Regions from separate parts of the Janthinobacterium sp. GW460-12-1-14-LB5 genome, predicted to be linked through region 1. Evidence: predicted binding sites of a transcription regulator. Region 1 holds the regulator's gene; each other region holds the start of a gene.

What was found. Region 1 encodes FNR, which switches genes on or off when oxygen is low (the NO sensors DNR and NnrR bind a similar motif). Its sites were predicted from a motif close to TTGATNNNNATCAA; they were not measured.
Region 2: the regulator FNR is predicted to act here: its motif matches at 2,089-2,102, upstream of paaA (1,2-phenylacetyl-CoA epoxidase subunit PaaA).
Region 3: the regulator FNR is predicted to act here: its motif matches at 2,530-2,543, upstream of AC07X6_RS03315 (OmpW/AlkL family protein).

What each region holds. Positions count from the first base shown of each region.
Region 1 covers NZ_JBWKYD010000013.1:64,612-71,862, forward strand. The annotation lists gene ccoN (cytochrome-c oxidase, cbb3-type subunit I) at 1-883, shown strand, start outside; gene ccoO (cytochrome-c oxidase, cbb3-type subunit II) at 899-1,513, shown strand; gene AC07X6_RS15080 (cbb3-type cytochrome oxidase subunit 3) at 1,515-1,718, shown strand; gene ccoP (cytochrome-c oxidase, cbb3-type subunit III) at 1,711-2,631, shown strand; gene ccoG (cytochrome c oxidase accessory protein CcoG) at 2,636-4,018, shown strand; gene AC07X6_RS15095 (FixH family protein) at 4,121-4,645, shown strand; gene fnr (fumarate/nitrate reduction transcriptional regulator Fnr) at 4,649-5,407, opposite strand; gene AC07X6_RS15105 (response regulator) at 5,647-7,251, shown strand, end outside.
Region 2 covers NZ_JBWKYD010000001.1:207,822-215,072, reverse strand. The annotation lists gene paaC (1,2-phenylacetyl-CoA epoxidase subunit PaaC) at 1-690, opposite strand, end outside; gene paaB (1,2-phenylacetyl-CoA epoxidase subunit PaaB) at 705-989, opposite strand; gene paaA (1,2-phenylacetyl-CoA epoxidase subunit PaaA) at 1,015-2,004, opposite strand; gene paaX (phenylacetic acid degradation operon negative regulatory protein PaaX) at 2,272-3,201, shown strand; gene AC07X6_RS01020 (hypothetical protein) at 3,437-3,691, opposite strand; gene AC07X6_RS01015 (M14 family metallopeptidase) at 3,833-4,957, shown strand; gene AC07X6_RS01010 (methyl-accepting chemotaxis protein) at 5,324-7,033, shown strand; gene AC07X6_RS01005 (cytochrome-c peroxidase) at 7,250-7,251, shown strand, end outside.
Region 3 covers NZ_JBWKYD010000003.1:37,744-44,994, reverse strand. The annotation lists gene AC07X6_RS03335 (NAD(P)H-dependent oxidoreductase) at 1-379, opposite strand, end outside; gene AC07X6_RS03330 (MerR family transcriptional regulator) at 439-804, opposite strand; gene fur (ferric iron uptake transcriptional regulator) at 874-1,311, opposite strand; gene AC07X6_RS03320 (LysR family transcriptional regulator) at 1,563-2,459, shown strand; gene AC07X6_RS03315 (OmpW/AlkL family protein) at 2,609-3,226, shown strand; gene AC07X6_RS03310 (MetQ/NlpA family ABC transporter substrate-binding protein) at 3,309-4,136, opposite strand; gene AC07X6_RS03305 (methionine ABC transporter permease) at 4,162-4,836, opposite strand; gene AC07X6_RS03300 (methionine ABC transporter ATP-binding protein) at 4,829-5,638, opposite strand; gene AC07X6_RS03295 (TonB family protein) at 5,824-6,957, opposite strand; gene AC07X6_RS03290 (biliverdin-producing heme oxygenase) at 6,969-7,251, opposite strand, start outside.

The DNA.
Region 1 (7,251 bases):
CTCGTTCACCAAGTCGTATTCCGCCTACGCGGGCGTGCAGGACGCCATGATCCAGTGGTGGTACGGCCATAACGCGGTGGGCTTCATCCTGACCGCCGGCTACCTGGGCATGGTCTACTACTTCATCCCGAAACAGGCCGAGCGCCCCGTGTACTCGTACCGTCTGTCGATCGTCCACTTCTGGGCGCTGATCTTCACCTACATGTGGGCGGGCCCGCATCACCTGCACTACACGGCCTTGCCTGACTGGACGCAATCGATCGGCATGGTCTTCTCGCTGGTCCTGCTGGCACCAAGCTGGGGCGGCATGATCAACGGCATCATGACCCTGTCGGGCGCCTGGCACAAGCTGCGCACCGACCCGATCCTGAAATTCATGATCGTTTCGCTGTCGTTCTACGGCATCGCCACCTTCGAAGGTCCGATGATGTCGATCAAAACCATCAACTCGCTGTCGCACTACACCGACTGGACCGTTGCCCACGTGCATGCGGGCGCCCTGGGCTGGGTGGGCTTCATCACCATGGGTTCGATCTATTATCTGCTGCCACGCCTGGCGGGCCGCACGCAGATGCACAGCACGCGCCTGGTCGACGTGCACTTCTGGGTGGCCACCATCGGCATCGTGCTGTACATCGCCGCAATGTGGATCGCCGGCGTGATGCAGGGCCTGATGTGGCGCGCGGTCAATCCGGACGGCACCCTGACCTACACCTTTGTCGAGAGCGTGAAAGCAACGTATCCGTACTACGTGGTGCGCGTGGCCGGTGGCCTGCTGTACCTGTCGGGTATGTGCATCATGGGCTACAACACCTGGATGACCTTGCGCGGCAGCAAACTCCCCGTCGCCCGCATTCCAGAACTGAACGCGGCGCACGCCTGATAGGAGCATAAGCAAATGAAATTTTCACATGCATGGATTGAGAGAAACCCCTGGCTGCTGATCGCCCTGGTCACGGTGGTGATCAGCATCGGCGGCGCCGTCGAGATCGTTCCCCTGTTCTTCCAGAAGAGCACGACGGAGCCGGTCGCCGGCCTGAAGCCGTACTCGCCGCTGCGCCTGGCGGGCCGCGACATCTACGTGCGCGAAGGCTGCTACAACTGCCACTCGCAGATGGTGCGTCCGCTGCGCGCGGAAACGGAACGCTATGGCCACTATTCGGTCGCCGGCGAGTTCGTGTATGACCGTCCGTTCCAGTGGGGTTCCAAGCGCACGGGGCCCGATCTGGCCCGCGTGGGCGCCCGCTACAGCGATGAATGGCACCGCACGCACTTGAACAACCCGCGCGACGTGGTGCCCGAGTCGAACATGCCGTCCTACCCCTGGCTGGCGAAGACCAAGCTGGTGCCTGACGACATCATGCCGAAGATGCGCGCCCTGAAACGCCTGGGCCAGCCGTACAGCGATGAAGAGATCGCCGCCGGCCCCGCGCAGCTGCAGGACAAGACGGAAGAAGACGCCCTGGTCGCCTATCTGCAGGGCCTCGGTACATTAATCAAAACAAGGAATTAGCATGGCAATCGAAAACCTGTTTGACAGCGCCAGCAGCGTCATGACGGTGGTTTCCTTTACGACGTTCGTGGGCATCCTGTGGTGGACTTTCAGCCGCAGCAATGGCGACTTCGACGCGGCGGCGCGCCTGCCGTTCGCCGACGACGCGCTCGACTATCCGGCCGAGGCCGAGATGAACCTGGCGAAGGAGCATAACCATGGCTGACTTTACCAATGGCTTCTGGAATATCTACGTCATCGTGCTGTCCCTGCTGGGCATCATCGGCTGCGGCGTGCTGCTGTACTCGCAGTCGAAAGTGAAAGTGGCCGCCGGCGCCCCCGCCGACGGCACCACGGGCCACGTGTGGGACGAGGACTTGAAGGAACTCAATACGCCGATGCCGCGTTGGTGGATGTGGTTGTTCTACATCACCATCGTCTTCGCGCTGGCCTACCTGTTTCTGTATCCGGGCCTGGGCAACTACGCCGGCAGCCTGGGCTGGAAATCCACGGGCCAGTACGAGGAAGAGCTGAAAAAGGCGGAAGCCGACTACGGTCCCCTGTTCAACAAGTACCTGAGCCAGGACTTGAAGACGGTGGCCGCCGATCCGCAGGCGCAAGCCATCGGCCAGCGCCTGTTCCTGACCTACTGCGCGCAATGCCACGGTTCGGATGCGCGCGGCAACAAGGGCTTCCCCAACCTGACGGACAAGGACTGGCTGTATGGCGGCGATCCCGACATCATCAAGACCACCATCATGCACGGCCGTAATGGGCAAATGCCGCCGATGGGCGCCGCGCTCGGTTCCGAAAAGGATGTCGAGAACGTGGCCCATTACGTGCTGAGCCTGTCCGGTTCCACCTCGGACCCCGTCAAATCCGTGCTGGGCAAAGCCAAGTTCGGCGCCTGCATGGCCTGTCACGGCGCCGATGCGAAGGGCAACCAGATGCTCGGTTCGCCTAACCTGACGGACAAGATCTGGCTGTACGGCGGCAGCGCCGATACCATCATGGAAACCGTGCGCAAGGGTCGCTCCAACACCATGCCGGCCTTCAGCGATTTCCTCGGCGAATCCAAGGTACACGTGCTGTCGGCGTATGTCTGGAGCCTGTCGAATCCCCAGACGCCCGTGAAATGATGTAATGGAACCTCAAGTCATCAAGATGTATGCGGCCCGCGAGCAAATCTACCCTCGCGAGGCCAAAGGACGCTACGCTACCTGGCGATGGGTATGCGTATGGCTTACCCAGCTCGCGTTCTACGGCTTGCCGTGGTTGACCTGGAATGGCAGGCAAGCCCTGCTGTTCGATTTGACCACGCGCAAGTTCTACATTTTCGGCGTCGTGCTGTGGCCCCAGGATTTCATCTATCTGGCGGCCCTGCTGATCATCTGTGCGTATTTGTTGTTCCTCGTCACGGCCATTGCCGGGCGGGTGTGGTGCGGGTTCTCTTGCCCGCAAACGGTATACACGGAAATCTTCCTGTGGGTCGAACGCCGCATCGAGGGCACGCGCAGCGCGCGCATGGCCCTCGACAAGCAGGGCCCCTCCGTGCGCAAGGCGTTCAAGAAGACGGCCAAGCACCTGGTATGGGGCGCCATCGCCCTGTGGACGGGCTTTACCTTTGTCGGCTACTTCACGCCGATCAAGGAACTGGCGCACGCGGTGACCACGCTCAATTTCGGTCCCTGGGAGTGGTTCTGGGTCTTGTTCTACAGCCTGGCAACCTACGGCAACGCGGGCTGGCTGCGCGAGCAGGTGTGCAAATACATGTGCCCCTACGCGCGCTTCCAGAGCGCCATGTTCGACCAGGACACCCTGATCATCACCTACGATGCCAAGCGCGGCGAACCACGCGGCGCCATGAGCAAGAAGGCCGGCAACAACGACAAGCTGGGCGATTGCATCGACTGCACCCTGTGCGTGCAGGTGTGTCCGACCGGCATCGATATCCGCAACGGCCTGCAGTATGAATGCATCGGCTGCGCCGCCTGCGTCGATGCCTGCAATACCGTGATGGACAAGGTCGACCGGCCGCGGGGACTGGTACGCTACAGTACCGACCATGCGATGGAAAACAACTTCAATTCGAAGCAGATACGCCAGCGCGCCATGCGCCCGCGCGTCTTGATCTACACTTCCATCCTGGCCCTGATCATCATCGCCGTGTGTACTTCGCTGGCGCTGCGCACGCCGCTGAAGATGGACGTGATCCGCGACCGCGGTTCGATGGGACGCGAAGTGGAAGACGGCATGATCGAAAACGTCTACCGCCTGCAGATCATGAACACCTCGGAGCAAAGCCAGCATTTCAAAATCAGCGCATCCGGCTTGCCGGGCCTGACCTTGCTGACGCGCGAAGAAGTGACCTTGCAGCCGACGGAAACGCTGGGCTGGCCGATCCGCCTGCGCGTGCCGCACGGCATCGGCGAGAAAGGCTCGAACAAGATTGCGATCGAATTGCAATCGCTGGACGACCCGTCGCTGCATGTGCGTGAAAGCGCGGTATTCATCGTGCCACGTTAACAAGGAAAGGCGGACGGGGACCGGGTGCCCTCGCCGCCGCCACGAAGTTGCAGGAAGGCCGGTCCCCGCATGGGGACTGGCCGTTTAAACAGGAGAAATAGCATGTCCGACAGTCTGAAACTGCAACCTCCCGTTGCCCCGTGGTACAAGCACCGCTGGCCATGGCTGCTGATGATCGGTCCCGGCCTGTCCGTGGTCGTCGGCAGTTTCATGGGCTATATTGCGTTTACGCAACCCGATGCGCTGGTGGTGGGCGATTATTACAAGCAGGGCAAGGCCATCAACCAGGATTTGAAGCGCGACACGATCGCCAGCGACCTGGCGATGGATACCAGCCTGGCGTATGACGTCGCTGCAGCGCGCCTCAGCGGTTCCGTGCACAGCTTCGGCAAGGCGTACCAGGGTCCGCTGCAGCTGCACCTGGCGCATGCGACGTTGCCGGAAAAGGATATCAAGCTGCTGGTGCAGCCCGATGCGGCCGGCAATTTTTCCGTGACGCTGCCGATGCTCGAGCGCAGCCGCTGGCAGGTGCTGGTGGAAAACGACAAGCGCGAGTGGCGCCTGTCCGGCATCTGGACCTGGCCGTTGCAGCGCAGCATCGCGCTGCACGCCGATGAAGAGCTGTAAGCCTTATTTGCAGACGTCGGTGCCGGCCGTAATAGCTTTTAACTTGGCCGGCTGCAAGATCTCGATCTCACGGTTGGAGACGCGCAGCCAGCCTTCCTTCTTGAATTTCGACAATAAGCGGCTGACGCTCTCGATGGTCAGGCCCAGGTAGTTGCCGATTTCCTCGCGCGACATGCGCAGCTGGAATTTGCTGCTCGAATAGCCGCGCGCCTCGTAGCGCGACGCCAGGTTGACGATGAAAGCGGCAAAACGCTGCGTCGCCTGCATATTGCCCAGCAACAGCATCACGCTTTGCTCGCGCGTGATTTCCTGGCTCATCATGCGGTGGAAATGACGCAGCAGGGTCGGCATGTTGCCCAGCAATTGTTCCAGGCTGGAAAACGGGATTTCACACACTTCACTATCTTCCAGGGCCACCGCATTACAGTGGTGGCGGTCGGCGCTGATGGCGTCCATGCCCAGCAGTTCACCCGCCATCTGGAAACCCGTCACCTGCTCTTCGCCGCCGGGATTGATCTGGTACGTCTTGAAGTGGCCCAGACGGATCGCGTACAGGTTCTGGAACGAGTCGCCGATGCGGAACAGCGAGGCGCCGCGCACGATCTTGCGGCGGCGGCCGATGATCTGGTCCAGTCTGTCCATGTCGCCCACATCGAGGCCCATCGGCAGGCACAATTGATGCATGCTGCAAGTCGAGCATCGCGCACGCAACGCCTCCACGTTCACGGTGGGCAAGGTTGGAGTGAGTAGCGCTTCAGTCATGTCGGTACCTTTTAGAAAATGCAACAACAAGTTTACTGCATACAGGGTTGCCGTGTGCCAATTTCACCGCAATTTCGCTGAATAAACGACGTTCCGACTTTAATTATATGGCAACATCGTCAAAAGGCCGTACGGGGCGGGCAATTTGCGCGGTGGCGCTTGCCAAGCTGGGGCATTGATAGGAAAATTCCTGACAGCATTATCTGCCGCCTGTGCCGCCCGGTACTGAAAAGGAAATCATGAAGCCTCTCGGCATCAAAGCAAAAGTCGCGCTGGCCACCAGCCTGACCTCGATCGCCATGATCGCGCTGGTCACGATGATCCAGGTGCAGCACATGCGCGACGATTTCACCCGAGTACTGCTGAGCCAGCAGTCGTCCCTGATCACCCGCACCGCCGCCGAACTCGACGACAAGCTGGCCATGCTGCTGCAGATCGTCACCCTGACGGCCAGGCAGCAGCCGCCGGAACTGATCGCCCAGCCCGCCCAGTTGCGCCAATACTATTCGCGCCGCTCGATGCTGGTGCTGTTCGACGACGTGCTGGTGCTCGACGCGCATGGCGCCGTCGTGGCCGACATGCCGGAAGTGGCGGGGCGCGCCGGCATCAATGTTGCCGAGCGCGAATACTTCCAGACCGTCCTGCGCACGCGCCAGCCCATGATCACGGAACCGATGCTGGGCAAATCGAGCGGCATGCCCATCGTGCAGATGGTAGCGCCCGTGCTGGCCGCCGATGGCCAGGTGGCCGGCGTGGTGATCGGCGTATTGCGCCTGTACAAGGACAACCTGCTGGGCCGTTTGCGCTCGGAAAAGATCGGCAAGAGCGGCTATTACTTCATCCTCACGCGCGGCGCCGTGCCGCGCTACGTGCTGCACCCGGACACCAGCCGTTTGCTGCAGCCGCGCCTGCCGAACGCCAACCTGACGACGACCCAGCTGCTGAAGGACGATGGCGAAGGCAGCATGGTCAGCACCAACAGCCGCGGCATTACGGCCGTCAACAGCTTCAAGCGCCTGAAATCGGTGAACTGGCTGCTGGCCGCCTCGCTGCCCATCGACGACGCCTTCGAACCGTTCGATGGCGTGCTGTACCGGCTGGTGCTGTGGAGCATCCTCGCCTCGCTGCTGGCCGCGGCAGTGCTGGGCTGGGTTACCGTGCGCCTGCTGTCGCCCCTGGTGCGCCTGCGCGATACCCTGCAGGCGCTGCGCACCAGCGGCAGCCGCTTCACCCCCGTACCCGTGCAGCAGCGCGACGAGATCGGCCAGCTGACGGAAGCCTTCAACGGCCTGATGAGCGAACGCGACCGGCTGCAGCAGGAGCTCGAAGCGCGCGCGGCGGAGCTGGAGCAGGAGCGCGACCGGGCCGAGGCGGCCAACCGCGCGAAGAGCGATTTCGTGGCCAACATGAGCCATGAAATCCGCACGCCCCTCAATGCCGTGCTGGGCATGGTGTATCTGCTGGGAAATACCAAGCTCGATACGGAACAGCGCAAGTATCTGACCATGGTGCGCGTGGCGGGCCAGTCGCTGCTGGGCATCCTCAACGACGTGCTCGATTATTCGAAGATCGAGGCGCGCCGCATGGAATTGTCGCCCGTCGAATTCGACCTCGACGAAGTCATGAACACGCTGGCCACGACGATGACGATGAATGCGGGCGAAAAGGAGCTGGAACTGGCCATTGCCGTCGAGCCCGACGTGCCGCGGCGCCTCGTGGGCGACGCCCAGCGGCTGCAGCAGATCCTCGTCAACCTGGCCGGCAACGCCATCAAGTTCACGGAGCAAGGCGAAGTGGTGGTGGCCGTCAGTCTGGCCGAGAAGGACAACGGCCGCGCCTGGCTG
Region 2 (7,251 bases), on a different contig from region 1:
GTGCTCCGTGTGCGTGCCCTGCTTGCCGCCCTTTTGCATCCAGGCGTCGGGCGCCGGCATGACCAGCGTCGCTTCGGCGAATATCTCGGCCACGTGTTCGAGGAAGGCCCGGCGCAGCACGTCCGATGGCGGCGCGATGCCGGCGGCGACCATGGCCTGGTCGACGGCGTCGTACGTGAACATCTCGCCCGTGTACATCCACAGCTTGTCGGCCGCGGCCTGCGTTTTCGCATGGCTGTCCGCCGTGCCGTCGCCGAGACGCACGATCAGGTCGCCGCTGCGGCGCAAGTGATAGGTCACTTCCTTGATCGACTTTTGCGCCACGTCGACGATGCGGGCATCCGCCGATTTTGTCAGTTCCAGCAGCTGGAAGTAGTGCCAGCTGTCGAAGAAGAACTGGCGCATCATGGTGTCGGCGTAATTGCCGTTCGGCTGTTCGACCAGCAGGCAGTTCTTGAAATCGTGGGCATCGCGCAAGAAGGCGATGTCGTCCTCGTCGCGGCCGGCGTTTTCCAGTTCGGCCGCATAGCTGAACCACAAGCGCGTCTGGCCCAGCAAGTCGAGCGCCACGTTGGTCAGCGCCATGTCTTCTTCCAGCGCCGGGCCCTTGCCGCACAGCTGCGACAGCTGCTGGCTGAGGATCAGGGCATTGTCGCCCAAACGCAGGAGGTAGTTGACCTTGTCATCCATTGCAGGCGCTCCCATCACAGATTCTTGACTTCTTCCGGCATCGGGAAGAAGGTGGGATGGCGGTACACCTTGCTGTTCGACGGTTCGAACAGGGCGCCCTTGTCACCGGGGCTGCTGGCGACGATATCGGCCGCGCGCACCACCCAGATGCTCACGCCTTCATTGCGGCGCGTGTAAACGTCGCGCGCATGGTTGACCGCCATGGCGGCGTCGGAAGCGTGCAGGCTGCCCACATGCTTGTGCGCCAGGCCGTGCTGGCTGCGGATGAACACTTCCCACAATGGCCATTCTTTGCTCATGTTGCTATCCCCTTTTATAGATATTTCAGGCTGCCGCTTTGCTAGCGGCTTGCTTGTCTGCATACGCGACCAAGGCATCGCGGAACCATGCACCGTCTTCATACGCTTTCACGCGCGTTTGCAAACGCTCGCGGTTGCACGGGCCGTTGCCCTTCAGGACATTGTTGAACTCGGACCAGTCGATCTCGCCGAATTCATAGTGGCCCGTTTCCGCATTGAACTTCAGGTCGGGATCGGGCACGGTCAAGCCCAGGTATTCGATTTGCGGCACGGTCTGGTCGACCATGCGCTGGCGCAATTCATCGTTCGAAAACAGCTTGATGCGCCATTGCGCCGATTGGGCGCTGTTGACGGAGGCGGCGTCGGACGGGCCGAACATCATCAACGATGGCCACCACCAGCGGTTCAAGGCATCCTGCGCCATGGCTTTCTGCTCGGGAGTGCCCTTGCACAGCGACATCATGATGTCGTAGCCCTGGCGCGCATGGAACGATTCTTCCTTGCAGACGCGGATCATGGCGCGCGCATACGGACCGTAGGAGCAGCGGCACAGGGGAATCTGGTTGATGATGGCGGAGCCGTCGACCAGCCAGCCGATGGCGCCCATGTCGGCCCACGACAGGGTGGGATAGTTAAAGATGCTGGAATACTTGGCTTTGCCCGAGTGCAAGGCGGCCAGCAAGTCGTCGCGCGAAACGCCCAGGGTTTCCGCGGCGCTGTACAGGTACAGGCCGTGGCCCGCTTCGTCCTGGATCTTCGCCAGCAGGATCGACTTGCGTTTCAGGGTCGGCGCGCGCGTGACCCAGTTACCTTCAGGCAATTGGCCGACGATTTCCGAGTGCGCGTGCTGCGAAATCTGGCGGATCAGGGTCTTGCGGTAGGCGTCCGGCATCCAGTCCTTGGCCTCGATCTTGATGCCTTCGTCGATGCGCGCCTGGAAAGCGCGCTCTTCCTGGCCCATGTCGTCGATGGAGCGGACGTTCTTGAGGCCGGTTTCAACCATTTGTGCGTACATGATCTGTCTCCCATGTCTTTGATTTTGCGCAGTAACGCGGTGCGATGAACAGATAATACGATACAAAAAACGATTTGCATACACTTGATGTGAGTCATTTTAAAAAATCGTATCTTGTGCAGCTTTTTTGTGCGTATGATATTGCTTATCAGAAAACACTACGGAGCGCCCCCAGCGCTTCCGGCAAATTATTGCCGCGCTACCCGCGCAGCCAAGTAAACTGCTGCTTTTATTGAACCGACCGCAACACGGCCAGACCGGAACCACATGAAGAACACCCGCTGCACGGCATGGATAGCCGATTTCCTGGAAAGCGACCCACCGCGCTCGAAGTCCCTGGTGATGACCATCTTTGGCGACGCCATCGTGCCGCGCGGCGGCGCCATCTGGCTGGGCAGCCTGATCGAACTGCTGGCGCCATTTGGCGTCAATGACCGGCTATTGCGTACCAGCGTGTTCCGCCTGGCACAGGAAGGCTGGCTCAGCTCACAGCGCGACGGCCGCCGCAGCGCCTATACGATACGCCCGGAGGCGCTGGCCCGCTTCGAACGCGCCTACCGCCGCATCTATGCGCCGCTGGTCGTGCACTGGGATGGCAGCTGGACCCTGGTGATCGGCCCGGCCGGCAGCATCGGCGCGGCCGAACGGGGGGCGCTGCGCAAGGAATTGTTATGGGCCGGCTATGGCTTGATCTCCCCGGGCATCTTTGGCCACCCGGCCAGCAATACGGAAGCGCTGGAAGATATCCTCGTGCGCAACGAGGTGCAAGGCAAGCTGTATGTCTGCCACACAACAGAGTTGCCGGGTGTCAGCACACGCCCCCTGCGCGACATGGTGGGCGAATGCTGGGACTTGTCGGAAGTGATGGCCGGCTACGAAAAATTCATCGCCAGCTTCCAACCCCTGCTGACCCTGCTACAGGAAGCGCCCGTCTTCGATGCGGAGCAAGCCTTCGTCATCCGCTCGCTGCTGACGCACGCCTACCGTCGCGTGCAATTGCACGACCCGCAACTGCCCGTCGAACTGCTGCCCGAGCCGTGGCCCGGCACGCAAGCCTATGCGCTGGCGCGCGACCTGTACCGCATCACCCATGCGGCCGCCGAGGAACATATCCTGGCCACCCTGCGGCGCGAGGATGAGCATGCGCCGTCTGTCGAGCCGTGGTTTTTTGAACGTTTCGGCGGACTGAACACCTGATAAAACGTCCATGGCGGCGTTGCAGGGCCTGGGCGTACGTTCGTACTGCCTGCGGCCCTGCGCCTTGCCCTGGCCATTTTTCAGGCGTTCAGGAATAAGAACACCTATCAAAACCTACTGCGCGTCGGTATTTGCGGCCTGCGATGCTCACTGTACCTTCGTACAGTTGCGCTTCTCAACCACAACTCCCTTCCGCTCGCTACGGTTTTACTAGGTGTTGTAAGTCACCGCCTGCTCACTGTTTTGCCACCACCTGCTTGGCCCCTGCCAGCAAATCCTGCCCTAGCTTTTCCAACGCATTGGCCTGCACCAGCATGGTGTCAAGGATGGCGGCGTTGAAGGTGAACTCGGCAGGCGTGGTATAGCCGGGGAAACGTATGATGCGCAGCAATTCCTGCAAGGTCGTGCCCTTGCCCAGGTGCGCCAGGGCGTCGCTGAGGGCGCTGATTTTCTTTTCCAGTTCGCGTATGTGGTTGCTATGGTCGTCCATAATGATCTCCCCATGTCGGAGCTTCCACGTTAGCAAAGGACGTCCGTCGTCGTTTGCGCCAGCACAAAGGCGTGGCTAAAACGGGTATCATCGCGCCATTGCACACGATGCAAAACCCATATGTTTTTATCAGGAACACTCATGACCATTAAAATCAGCCAGCAATTCGACGCCGGCGCGATCGAGGTGCTGCGCGCCGACGATGCCCAATCCATCGAGCTGAACATCCGCAAGGATTCCCACGCCGACATCACGCAGTGGTTTTATTTCCGCCTGCAAGGCGCGCAAGGCGAGGCGTGCACGATCCGCTTCATGAATGCCGGCAAGTCCGCCTACCCGGACGGCTGGAAAGATTATCAGGCCGTGGCCAGCTACGACCGCGAAACCTGGTTCCGCGTGCCGACCAGCTTTGACGGCACAGTGATGACCATCGAACACACCCCCGAGGAAGAAAGCGTCTACTACGCCTATTTCGAACCGTACCCATGGGACCGCCACCTGGCCCTGATCGACAGCGCGCAAGCGTCGCCGCTGGTGCGCCTGATCGACCTGGGCAGCACGGTGGAAGGCCGCGACATGAATCTGCTGGTCGTCGGCGACGCCGATGCCGAGAAAAAAGTCTGGGTCATCGCGCGCCAGCATCCGGGCGAGACAATGGCCGAATGGTTTGTCGAAGGCATGCTCGAAGCCTTGCTGGACCAGGCCAATCCGTTTGCCCGCCAATGCCTGCAAGACGCCGTCTTCTACGTGGTGCCGAACATGAACCCGGACGGTTCCGTGCACGGTAACCTGCGCACCAACGCGGCCGGCGCCAACCTGAACCGCGAATGGATGACGCCGACCATGGAGCGCAGCCCGGAAGTGTTCCTGGTGAAACAGAAAATGCATGAAATCGGTTGCGACCTGTTCCTCGACGTGCATGGCGACGAAGGCTTGCCCTACGTCTTCGTGGCCGGCAGCGATGCGCTGGAAAATTTCACGCCAGCACAAAAAGCCGAGCAAGACCGCTTCATTGCCGACTTCAAGGTGGCCAGCCCCGACTTCCAGGATGAGCACGGCTACGAAGACGGCCCGTTCACGCCGGAAGTGCTGACCATGGGCTCGCCCCACATCACCCATGCCTTCGGTTGCCTGTCGCTGACCCTGGAACTGCCGTTCAAGGACAACGCCAACGATCCCGATGCCCAAACGGGCTGGAGCGGTGCCCGCAGCGCCGCCCTGGGCGCGGCCGTGCTGCAGCCTATCCTGTCCACCTTGCGCGCCTGAGCGCCAGGGCCGATACGGCCCGCTTGATCCCATGCCCCGCTCGCCGGGGCTTTTTTTTGACCGCACGACAAGCGTTGCTGGCCGAGCAGATTTTTTTCTTAACATCTTGCTTGCCAGAAATTATCGTCCTACACTAAGCAACAGAATCGGGCCGTGCCACGCTGCGCGGCCCCGCAAGAATATCTCGCCGGGCGGGTCGCCATGACTTCCCGGCCACCGGCAATACGCATCCACGGCCTTGTCCCTGCCGAATTAGCTTTCTGTAACGCAAACTGACCGCATCAGCATCGTCTTGAATGGACACCGCCTGTCCGCGGGACGATTCCCTGCGCACGCTTTCCGCTTTTCGCCGAGGATGAATGACCTATGTCTAAGCTTAAAATCAGCACCCGCCTGGCCTGCAGTTTCGGCCTGATCATTGTCCTGCTTGCCATGGTGGCATTTGTTTCCGTCAGCCGCATTCGCAACATCAACACCTCGACGGAAAAAATTCTCAACGACCGCTACGTCAAGGTCATGCTGTCGAATACGATACAGTCCGAGGTCAATATCCAGGCCCGACTGCTGAGCATCGCCATCATCGGCGCCAACGATGCTGACGAAGTCAGCAGTTCCGTGACCAAGATTCAGGCCTCGGTCAAAAAGAACCTGGAACTGCTGGCGCGCCTGAAAACCATGGTCAATACGCCCAAGGGCCAGGAACTGTTACAGGCCGTGATGACCAGCCGCGAAAGCTATGCCAGAACGCGCGATGCGAATATCAAGCTGTTACAAGAAGGCAAGTCGGAAACGGCGGGCATCTTCCTGTTGACTCAGCTGCGCTATCCGCAAGAAAAATTCTTGACTGCTCTGGCGGCCATGGCCAGCTTCCAGGAATCGCTGATGGAAAGCGAAGGCAAGCAAGCCGCCGCCGATGGGCGCATGGCCATCATCCTGACCTTGTCCCTGTCCATCGCGGCGACGGCCATTGCCATCGCGCTGGCCGTCCTGATCAGCCGCTCCATCAGCCGGCCCATCGCCGAAGCCGTCAAGGTGGCGCAACGGGTGGCGGCCGGTGACTTGTCGGTCAGCATCGACGCGCGCGGCAACGATGAGACGGGCCTGCTGCTGCGCGCCCTGAAAGACATGAACGACAATCTCCAAGGCATCGTGGCCCGCGTGCGCCATGGCACGGATGCCATCGCCCATGGCTCGCGTGAAATCGCCTCCGGCAATATGGACCTGTCCTCGCGCACGGAACAGCAAGCCAGCTCGCTGGAAGAAACGGCCTCGTCGATGGAAGAACTGACGTCGACCGTCAAACAGAATGGCGAAAACGCGCGCCAGGCCAACCAGATGGCGCAATCGGCCTCCAGCGTGGCCAGCAAGGGCGGCCAGGTGGTGGCGGAAGTGATCACGACCATGGACTCCATCAATGCCTCGTCGAAGAAAATCGTCGACATCATCAGCGTCATCGACGGCATTGCCTTCCAGACCAATATCCTGGCCCTGAATGCGGCCGTGGAAGCGGCCAGGGCGGGCGAACAGGGACGGGGCTTTGCCGTGGTAGCCACGGAAGTGCGCAACCTGGCCCACCGCTCCGCCTCCGCCGCCAAGGAAATCAAGATCCTCATCGATGATTCCGTGCACCAGGTCAGTCTCGGCAGCACCCTCGTGAACCAGGCGGGCAGCACCATGGAAGAGATCGTCAATAGCGTGCGGCGCGTCACGGACATCATGGCCGAGATCACGTCCGCCAGCAACGAGCAGGAAGCGGGGATTGAACAGATCAACCAGGCCATCACGGAAATGGATGCCGTGACCCAGCAAAATGCCGCCCTCGTGGAAGAAGCGGCTGCCGCCTCCGAAGCGCTGCAGGATCAGGCAGGCATCCTGGCCGAAGCCGTCAGCGTGTTCAAGCTCGACGGCACGCAGGCGCTGCCAGCCACCGCGCCAGCACCGCGGCCAGCGCCACAGCCGGCGCCACAGCCCGCAGCCACCAAGGCGGTCCAGCCCCGTCTCGTCGCTCAGGCGCCCGCCAGCCGCAAGAGCGCCGCACCCGCCATGGCGGAGGAAGGCGAGTGGGAACAATACTGACCGAGCCGCAGCCAGCCGCCCGTGCCGCCCTCTGGCACGACGGGCGGCACCGCCATGGCGCAGCGCAGCATCGCAAATCGTTGCCACACCGGCCATTGCTGCCTATACTGGGCGCAGCATTGCCTGTCCCTCCCCTTGCCGATAGCGACCCCACCTATGACCAGCAAAGACCAGCCACGCGCTGAGGCGCGATTTTCACCGACCCGAATTGCACACGT
Region 3 (7,251 bases), on a different contig from region 1:
TGCGGCCCTTCAGCAGTTGCGCCGGGAAAGCCTTGCCGGGGCGATATTTGAAGGCAAAGCCGGGCAGGAAGATGCGGTCGACGAAACCTTTCAGCAGGGCCGGCGCGCCGCCCCACCAGATCGGGTAGGCGAACACCAGGTGTTCTGCCCAGCTGATGGCTTCCTGCGCGGCCAGCAAGTCCGGCTCCAGCGGCTGCACCTGGCGGTAGCCTTCATGCAGGTTCTGGTCGAAGTCCAGCTGGCCCAGGCGCAGCTCGCGCACGCTGTGGCCCGCGCTGCGGGCGGTGGCGGCGTAGGCCTCGGCCAGGGCGGCGCAAAAGCTGTCGCTGGACGGATGGCCGAGGAGAATTAAAATGCGCTTCGGTGTAATTTTGCTCATGCTGCAGGCTTTCCGTTAAAGAAGAGCTTGCATGCTAAAGCCTGCCCTTAGTGGCAGAGTCAAGCGGCCGCTTGAAGGTGCTGGCGCGCCAGGCAGTCGCGGATTTCCGCGTCGATGTCGGCCAATTGCGCATCGAGCTGGCGCAGGCGGGCGATATCCTGCCGCACTTGCGCGCGCTTGGCGCTGATGTGCTGCGACAGGGCGGCCCAGTCGGTCTCGTCGCCGGCCAGCAGGGGCAGCAGTTCGGCCAGGCGGAAGCCCAGCGCCTGCGCCTGGCGTATCAGTTTGACTTGCGCCAGGTCCTGCTGCGTGTAGACGCGGTAGGCGCCGGAGCGGCGCACGTCGCCCAGCAAGCCCAGCGCCTCATAGTGGCGCAGGGCCTTGGGCGAGGTGCCCGCCAGGCGGGCGATTTCTCCGATATACATGGGTGATCCTTTCTCAAGCGTGAGCGAATCTTACCGCAAGGCAGCAGCGCCCAGGCGGCCCAGGCACCTTCAGGCCCGGCGCGGCGGGATTTTCTTCGCCGTGCACTCGGCGCAGGTGCCGTACAGCGACAGCGCGTGCTCGTGCAGCACGAAACCCCGCTCGGCGGCGATCTCGTTCTGGCGCAGTTCGATGCCTTCATCGACGAATTCATCGACCTTGCCGCAGCCCGTGCAGACCAGGTGGTCGTGGTGCTGGCCTTCGTTCAGCTCGAAGACGGCGTGGCCCGATTCGAAGTGCCGGCGAAACAGAATGCCCGCTTCGGCAAACTGCATCAGCACACGGTAGATGGTGGCCAGGCCCACATCGATCTTTTCAGCCAGCAAGAGTTTATACACGTCGTCCGCACTCAGGTGCTTGATGCCGCCTTCTTGAAACAGCTGCAGAATCCGCAAGCGGGGGATGGTCACTTTCAAGCCCGATTCACGCAGTTCCCTCAATATATCCATGTCTCCCATTCCTTTTATTATCGCCTGAGCGAGCGCTTAAGCGTGAACCTGCATTATATCGCAAATGATAATCATTACCATTCTCATGTGCGTGCAGAAGATAGTATGCTGCGCGGGCCGGCGGCAATCCAGTGACATCGGCGCAAGTGGCGATTGCGTGGCGGACAACTTCTGCCCGCGTTGTCGTTAACGATGGAAAAATGGCGCCCGCATCGCTACACTGTGCAACAGACAATAACAATGGAGGAGCCATGGATCGATTCGATGCGATGCGCATCTTTACGCGCATCGTCGAGCTGCGCAGTTTCACGCAGGCGGCGCATGACCTTGGCTACCCGAAGGCGACCGTCACGCATGCGATCAAGCAGCTCGAAGCGCGGCTGCGCGTGCGCCTGCTGCAGCGAACCACGCGGCAAGTGACGCCCACGCCCGATGGCGAGGCGTATTACCAGCGCTGCGCGCGCCTGCTGGCCGACCTGGAAGAAACGGAAGCCGTGTTCAGTTCGGCGGCGCAGCAGCCGGCCGGCAAGCTGCGCATCGACCTGCACGCGACCCTGGCCATGCATTTCGTCATGCCCGTGCTGGACCGGTTCTGCGCCCGCTATCCCTTGATCGAACTGGAAATCGGCATGGGCGACCGCCTCGTCGACCTGGTGCGCGAAGGCGTCGATTGCGTGCTGCGCGTGGGAGAGCCCGGCGACTCGTCCATGGTGGCGCGCCGCGTCGCGCTGCTGGAGCAAATGACGTGCGCCAGCCCCGCCTACCTGGCCGCGCACGGCACGCCCGAGAATCTGGCGCAGCTGGCGGGCCACCGCGCCGTGAATTTCTTTTCCGCCCGGACGGGCAAGGTCTGGCCCTTCGATTTCAAGGTGGACGGCCAGCGCCACAGCGTGGCCTTGCCGGGCACCGTGTCCGTCAATAACGCGGACGCGTATCATGCCTGCTGCCGCGCGGGCCTGGGCCTGATCCAGGCGCCCCGCTACCACCTGGAGCGGGCGCTGGCGGCCGGCGAACTGGTGGAAGTACTGGCGCACCTGCGGCCCGACCCCTTGCCCGTCTCCGTGCTGTATCCCCATCACCGGCAATTGTCGCCGCGCGTGCGCGTGTTTGCCGACTGGGTCGCCGGCCTGTTTGCCGAGGCGGCTTGATTTTGCAATGCCGCATTTTCTTGACCTGGGCAAAGAAAAAAATCCCTCTTTTGATGCCATCTAGCACTATTTGATGTGGATCAAAGTTTTTGTTGCACTGCACTCTTAGACTTCGCAGCGTTACTTAACGACAAAAAGAGGGAACTAGAATGAAGAAGTCCGCAACTGCAGCAGCAATCGTTTTGGCCGCCATCGGCGCATTCGCCGGCAATGCAATGGCGCAGGAAAGCCCATGGCTGGTGCGTGCGCGTGCCGTGCATATCGATCCGGCCAATAAATCCACGCCGGTCTTGGGCGCTGGCGCATCGGACACGATACACGTCAGCAGCAAGACGATTCCTGAAATCGATATTTCGTATTTCTTTACCCCCAATATCGCTGCCGAGCTGATTCTGACGTATCCGCAAAAGCATGACGTCACCCTGGGGGGCAAAGATATCGGCACGTTCAAGCATCTGCCGCCGACCCTGTCGCTGCAATACCACTTCATGCCGGAAAAACAGTTCAGCCCATATGTGGGTGCAGGCGTGAACTACACGAATATTTCGAGCGTGAAACTGCTGGACGGCGCCGGCCGCCTGGAACACGACAGCTGGGGCTTCTCGCTGCAAGCCGGTGTCGATTACAAACTGGATAAAAACTGGTCCTTGAACTTCGACATCAAGAAAGTACAGATCCGCAGCGACGTCTTCGTCGGTGCGGCCAAGGCCAGCGAAGTCAAGATCGACCCTGTCCTGATCGGCGTAGGCGTCGGCTACCGCTTCTAAGCATGGCATGACAGCGTCCGCACGGCGCGGACAATAAAAAAGGACGGCCTTGGCCGTCCTTTTTACGTTTGGTGCACGCCGTTTATTTTTTCAGCGTCTTTTCCAGCGCCAGCTGGTAGTCCGTCTTTTCGTAGCCGGCCAGGTATTTGTTCGTCGCGTCGAGGAAGGCGCGCGAGCGGTAGGCCGCTTCCAGGTCCTTCACCCATGGCTTGGCCTTGTCGGCCGTGCGGATGGCGACCAGGTTGATGTAGCTGTCCGAGATCTTTTCCACGCTAAGGGCCGACGTCAGCTTCATGCCGGCGGCCAGCGCGAAGTTACCGTTCACAAAGGCGTAGTCGGCGTCCGCCAGCGAACGTGGCAGCTGCGCCGCTTCCAGCGGCACCAGTTTCAGTTTTTTTGGATTTTCCAGCACGTCGCGCTCGGACGCGCGCAGCGGATCGACGTTCGGTTTCAGCTTGATCCAGCCCATCTTGGCCAGCATCACCAGCGCGCGCGCCTGGTTGGTCGGGTCGTTCGGCATGGTGATGGTGGCACCGTTCTTGACTTCCGCCAGGGTTTTCTGCTTGCCGCCGTACAGGCCGATCGGCATGGTCGGCACGGTGATCAATGCGCTCAATGGCAGCTTGTTATCGGTGGCGAACTTGGTCAGGTAGACGATGTGCTGGAACACGTTGGCGTCCAGCGAACCTTCGGCCAGCGCGTAGTTCGGCTGCACGTAGTCGTTGAATTCGACGATCTTGACCTTGTAGCCCTGTTTTTCCAGGATGGGCTTGATGCCCAGCTTCAGCTGGTCCGAATACGGGCCGGAGCTGGTGCCGATGACGATTTCCTTCGGGTCCTTGGCGTGGGCGGCGGTGGCGAGGGTCAGGCTGGCGGCGGCCAGCAGCAGGGTGCGGCGAATGTGGTTCATGTAGGTCCTTGTTTCTGAATATGAATTAACGTTTGTCGAGGCGCTTGGCGATGCGCGTGCCGGCGAACTGGATGGTTTGCACCAGCACGATCAGGATGGCGACGGTGGCGACCATGATGTCCGTCTCGAAGCGGTAGTAGCCGTAGCGGATGGCCAGGTCGCCGATACCGCCGCCGCCCACCACGCCGGCCACGGCCGAATACGACAGGAAGCTGATCGACAGCACGGTCAGGGCCAGCACCAGGCCGGAGCGCGCTTCCACCAGCAGCACGCGGAAGATGATCTGCATTTCCGAGGCGCCCATGGCGTGCGCCGCCTCGATCACGCCGCGCGGCACTTCGCGCAGGTTCTGTTCCACCAGGCGCGCCAGGTAGGGAATGGCGGCGAACGACAGCGGCACGCTGGCGGCCAGCGGGCCGATCGAGGTGCCGGCGATGATGCGCGTAAACGGCGTCAGGGCGACCAGCAGGATGATGAAGGGGAAGCTGCGCACGGTATTCACCAGCCAGCCGAGGATCGTCGACAGCGGACGGTTTTCCAGCGACTGGCCTTCCGAGACGAGGAACAGCAAAATGCCCAGCGGGCCGCCGATCAGGATGGCGGCCGTCAAGCCGATGCCCAGCATGGTCATGGTCTGGCCCAGCGCCACCCAGATTTCCGGCAGCAGGTTGATGACGTTATTGATCGATTCTTCAAACATGTGTTGCATCCTTCCATGCGGTGGCTTCAAACGCCTCGGTGCCGTAGTAAGCCAGCTCGCGTCCCAGCGCCGTCTTGCGCGGGGTGGCTGTGTCGCTCAGGTCAAATTGTTCGGCGATGGCGCCGTTTTCCACGACGGCGACCCGGTTGCAGATGGCACCGAGCACCGACAGCTCATGGCTGACGATGACGATGGTCACGCCGAGGCGCGCATTGATGTCGCGCAAGGTGTCGAGCAGGGCGCGCGTCGTTTCCGCGTCCAGCGCGGACGTCGGCTCGTCGCACAGCAGCACGTCCGGGTGGCTGGCCAGGGCGCGGGCGATCGCCACGCGCTGCTTCTGCCCGCCGGACAGTTGCGCCGGATAGCTGTGCAGCTTGTCGGACAGGCCGACGAGCGCCAGGCATTCCTCCACGCGGGCGGCGATCTGCTCGCGCTTGGTCGTGCCATGGATTTTCAGGGGGAAGGCGACGTTGTCGAAGACGCTGGCGTTTTGCAGCAGATTGAATTGCTGGAAAATCATGCCGATGTTCTGGCGCGCGTCGCGCAGTTCGCTCTTGCCCAGGCGCGTCAGTTCGCGTCCGGCCACGGTAATGGTGCCGCTGTCGGGGCGCTCGAGCAGGTTAATCAGGCGCAGCAAGGTCGATTTGCCGGCGCCGCTCTTGCCGATCAGGCCGAAAATATCACCGGGATAGACTTCCAGCGTGACCGATTTGACCGCGTGGAATTGTTCGCCCTTGGGCAGCGCGAAGGTCTTGTTCGCGCCATCGATGCGAATCACCGGCGTACGGTGTGGTGTGGTCATGCAGTGTTTCCTTTTTTATTGGACCGTGACAGGCTTGTTTGCAGGGGCCAAATCGCCCAGCCTGCTACGTCGGTTGCGTAGTATACCTCCGATCGTGTTATTACTCCTACGACAGAATCTTGCTTTGAATATGCAAATAATGTCTATATGGGTGTTTGGCGAGAGTAAACGCGGTTTTTTCGTGTTCAGCCGATGGAAAATTCGACGGGAATCGATAATTCCAGCGGGTCCGGCCGTTCCTTGGGAATGCGCGGCAGTGGCGCCGCCCGTTGCAAAGTGTCGAGCGCGGCCTGATCCAGCGCCGGGGAACCGGAACTGCGCTCGATGGCGGCTGCCAGCACCTGGCCATCGCGGTCGATGCGGCAGCGCAGATACACCACGCCCTGTTCCTGCTTCGCGCGCGACGCCGTCGGATAGCGGCGGAAGCGCTCCATGCGCGCCAAAACCTTGCCTTCCCAGCTCGATACGCCGCTGCGCAGCTCCTGTGGCGCGGGCGGCAGGGCAGGCGAGGGCGGCGCCGCCGCGACGGACGCCGTGGCCGCCGGTGCCGGTGTCACGGGGGCAGGACGCACGTCGGCGACGGCCGCGATGGCCTCGGCTTGCGGCGGCATGGGCGCGGCATCCGGCTGCGGCAGCACGAATTGTTTGATTGCCGGCGCTGCCTTTTTGGCAATGGCGCGCGATGGCGCGGCGGCCGCGCTGACCTGTTCAGCAAGATTCTGCTCCAAAGGGCGGGGCGGGGCGGCGGCAGGCAGGAACAGCAGCATGGCCGGCTGGGTGGAGTCGGGCGCGATGGCCAGCACGGGCGCCGCTGGCGCGCGGTGGTACACGGCCCATCCCAGCAGGGCGCCATGCATGGCGAAGACCGTGGCGATGGTCAGCGGCTTGTGCCAGTCCGGCGGCGGCGTCTTTTCTGGCGCCGGCGCCCGCCCCTCCGGGCGGCGCAGCAGATAGAGGATGACGGCGATTTCCAGCGTTGCCACGAGGACGATGACCCACCACGGCGGATGGCCGAGGCACATGGCGACAAAGCCGATGGCCATGCCCAGGCAAGCGAGGATCTTGCCGCGCCGCGACACGGCGCGGTGTTCGCGCCACTGGCGCAGCGGCGCGCCAAAGCGCGGATGGTGCAGCAGCCAGTGTTCCAGGCGCGGCGAGGCACGGCTGAAGCAGGCCAGCGCCAGGATCAGGAAGATCGTCGTCGGCATGACGGGCAGCAGGGCGCCGATCACGCCCAGTGCCACCATCAGCATGCCGGCCGCCGTCCAGGCCCAGCGGCGCAGCCGTGCCGTGTGCGCTTCCGCGCTTGCCCGGGTCACTGGTTCCTCCATCAGGCGCAAGCCTCCACGTGGCCGTGCATGCGCAAAAAGGCGGCGCGCGCGCCGTCGATCACGCGCGCTTCGCCGGCGTCATCGAGGGCGGCCGTATCGAGCACCGACGTAAACTCGCGCCAGTGGCGCGCGCGCCCGTCCGGGTGGCCGGCCAGGTGGCGCGCGCCGTGGTGTTCATCGAGGCCGATCTTGCCGGCCAGTTTATACAGGATGGCCGCGCCCAGCTTCGAGCCTTCGCTCACGTACAGCCAGCCCAGCGCCGTGGCCAGGTCCAGCTGCGCG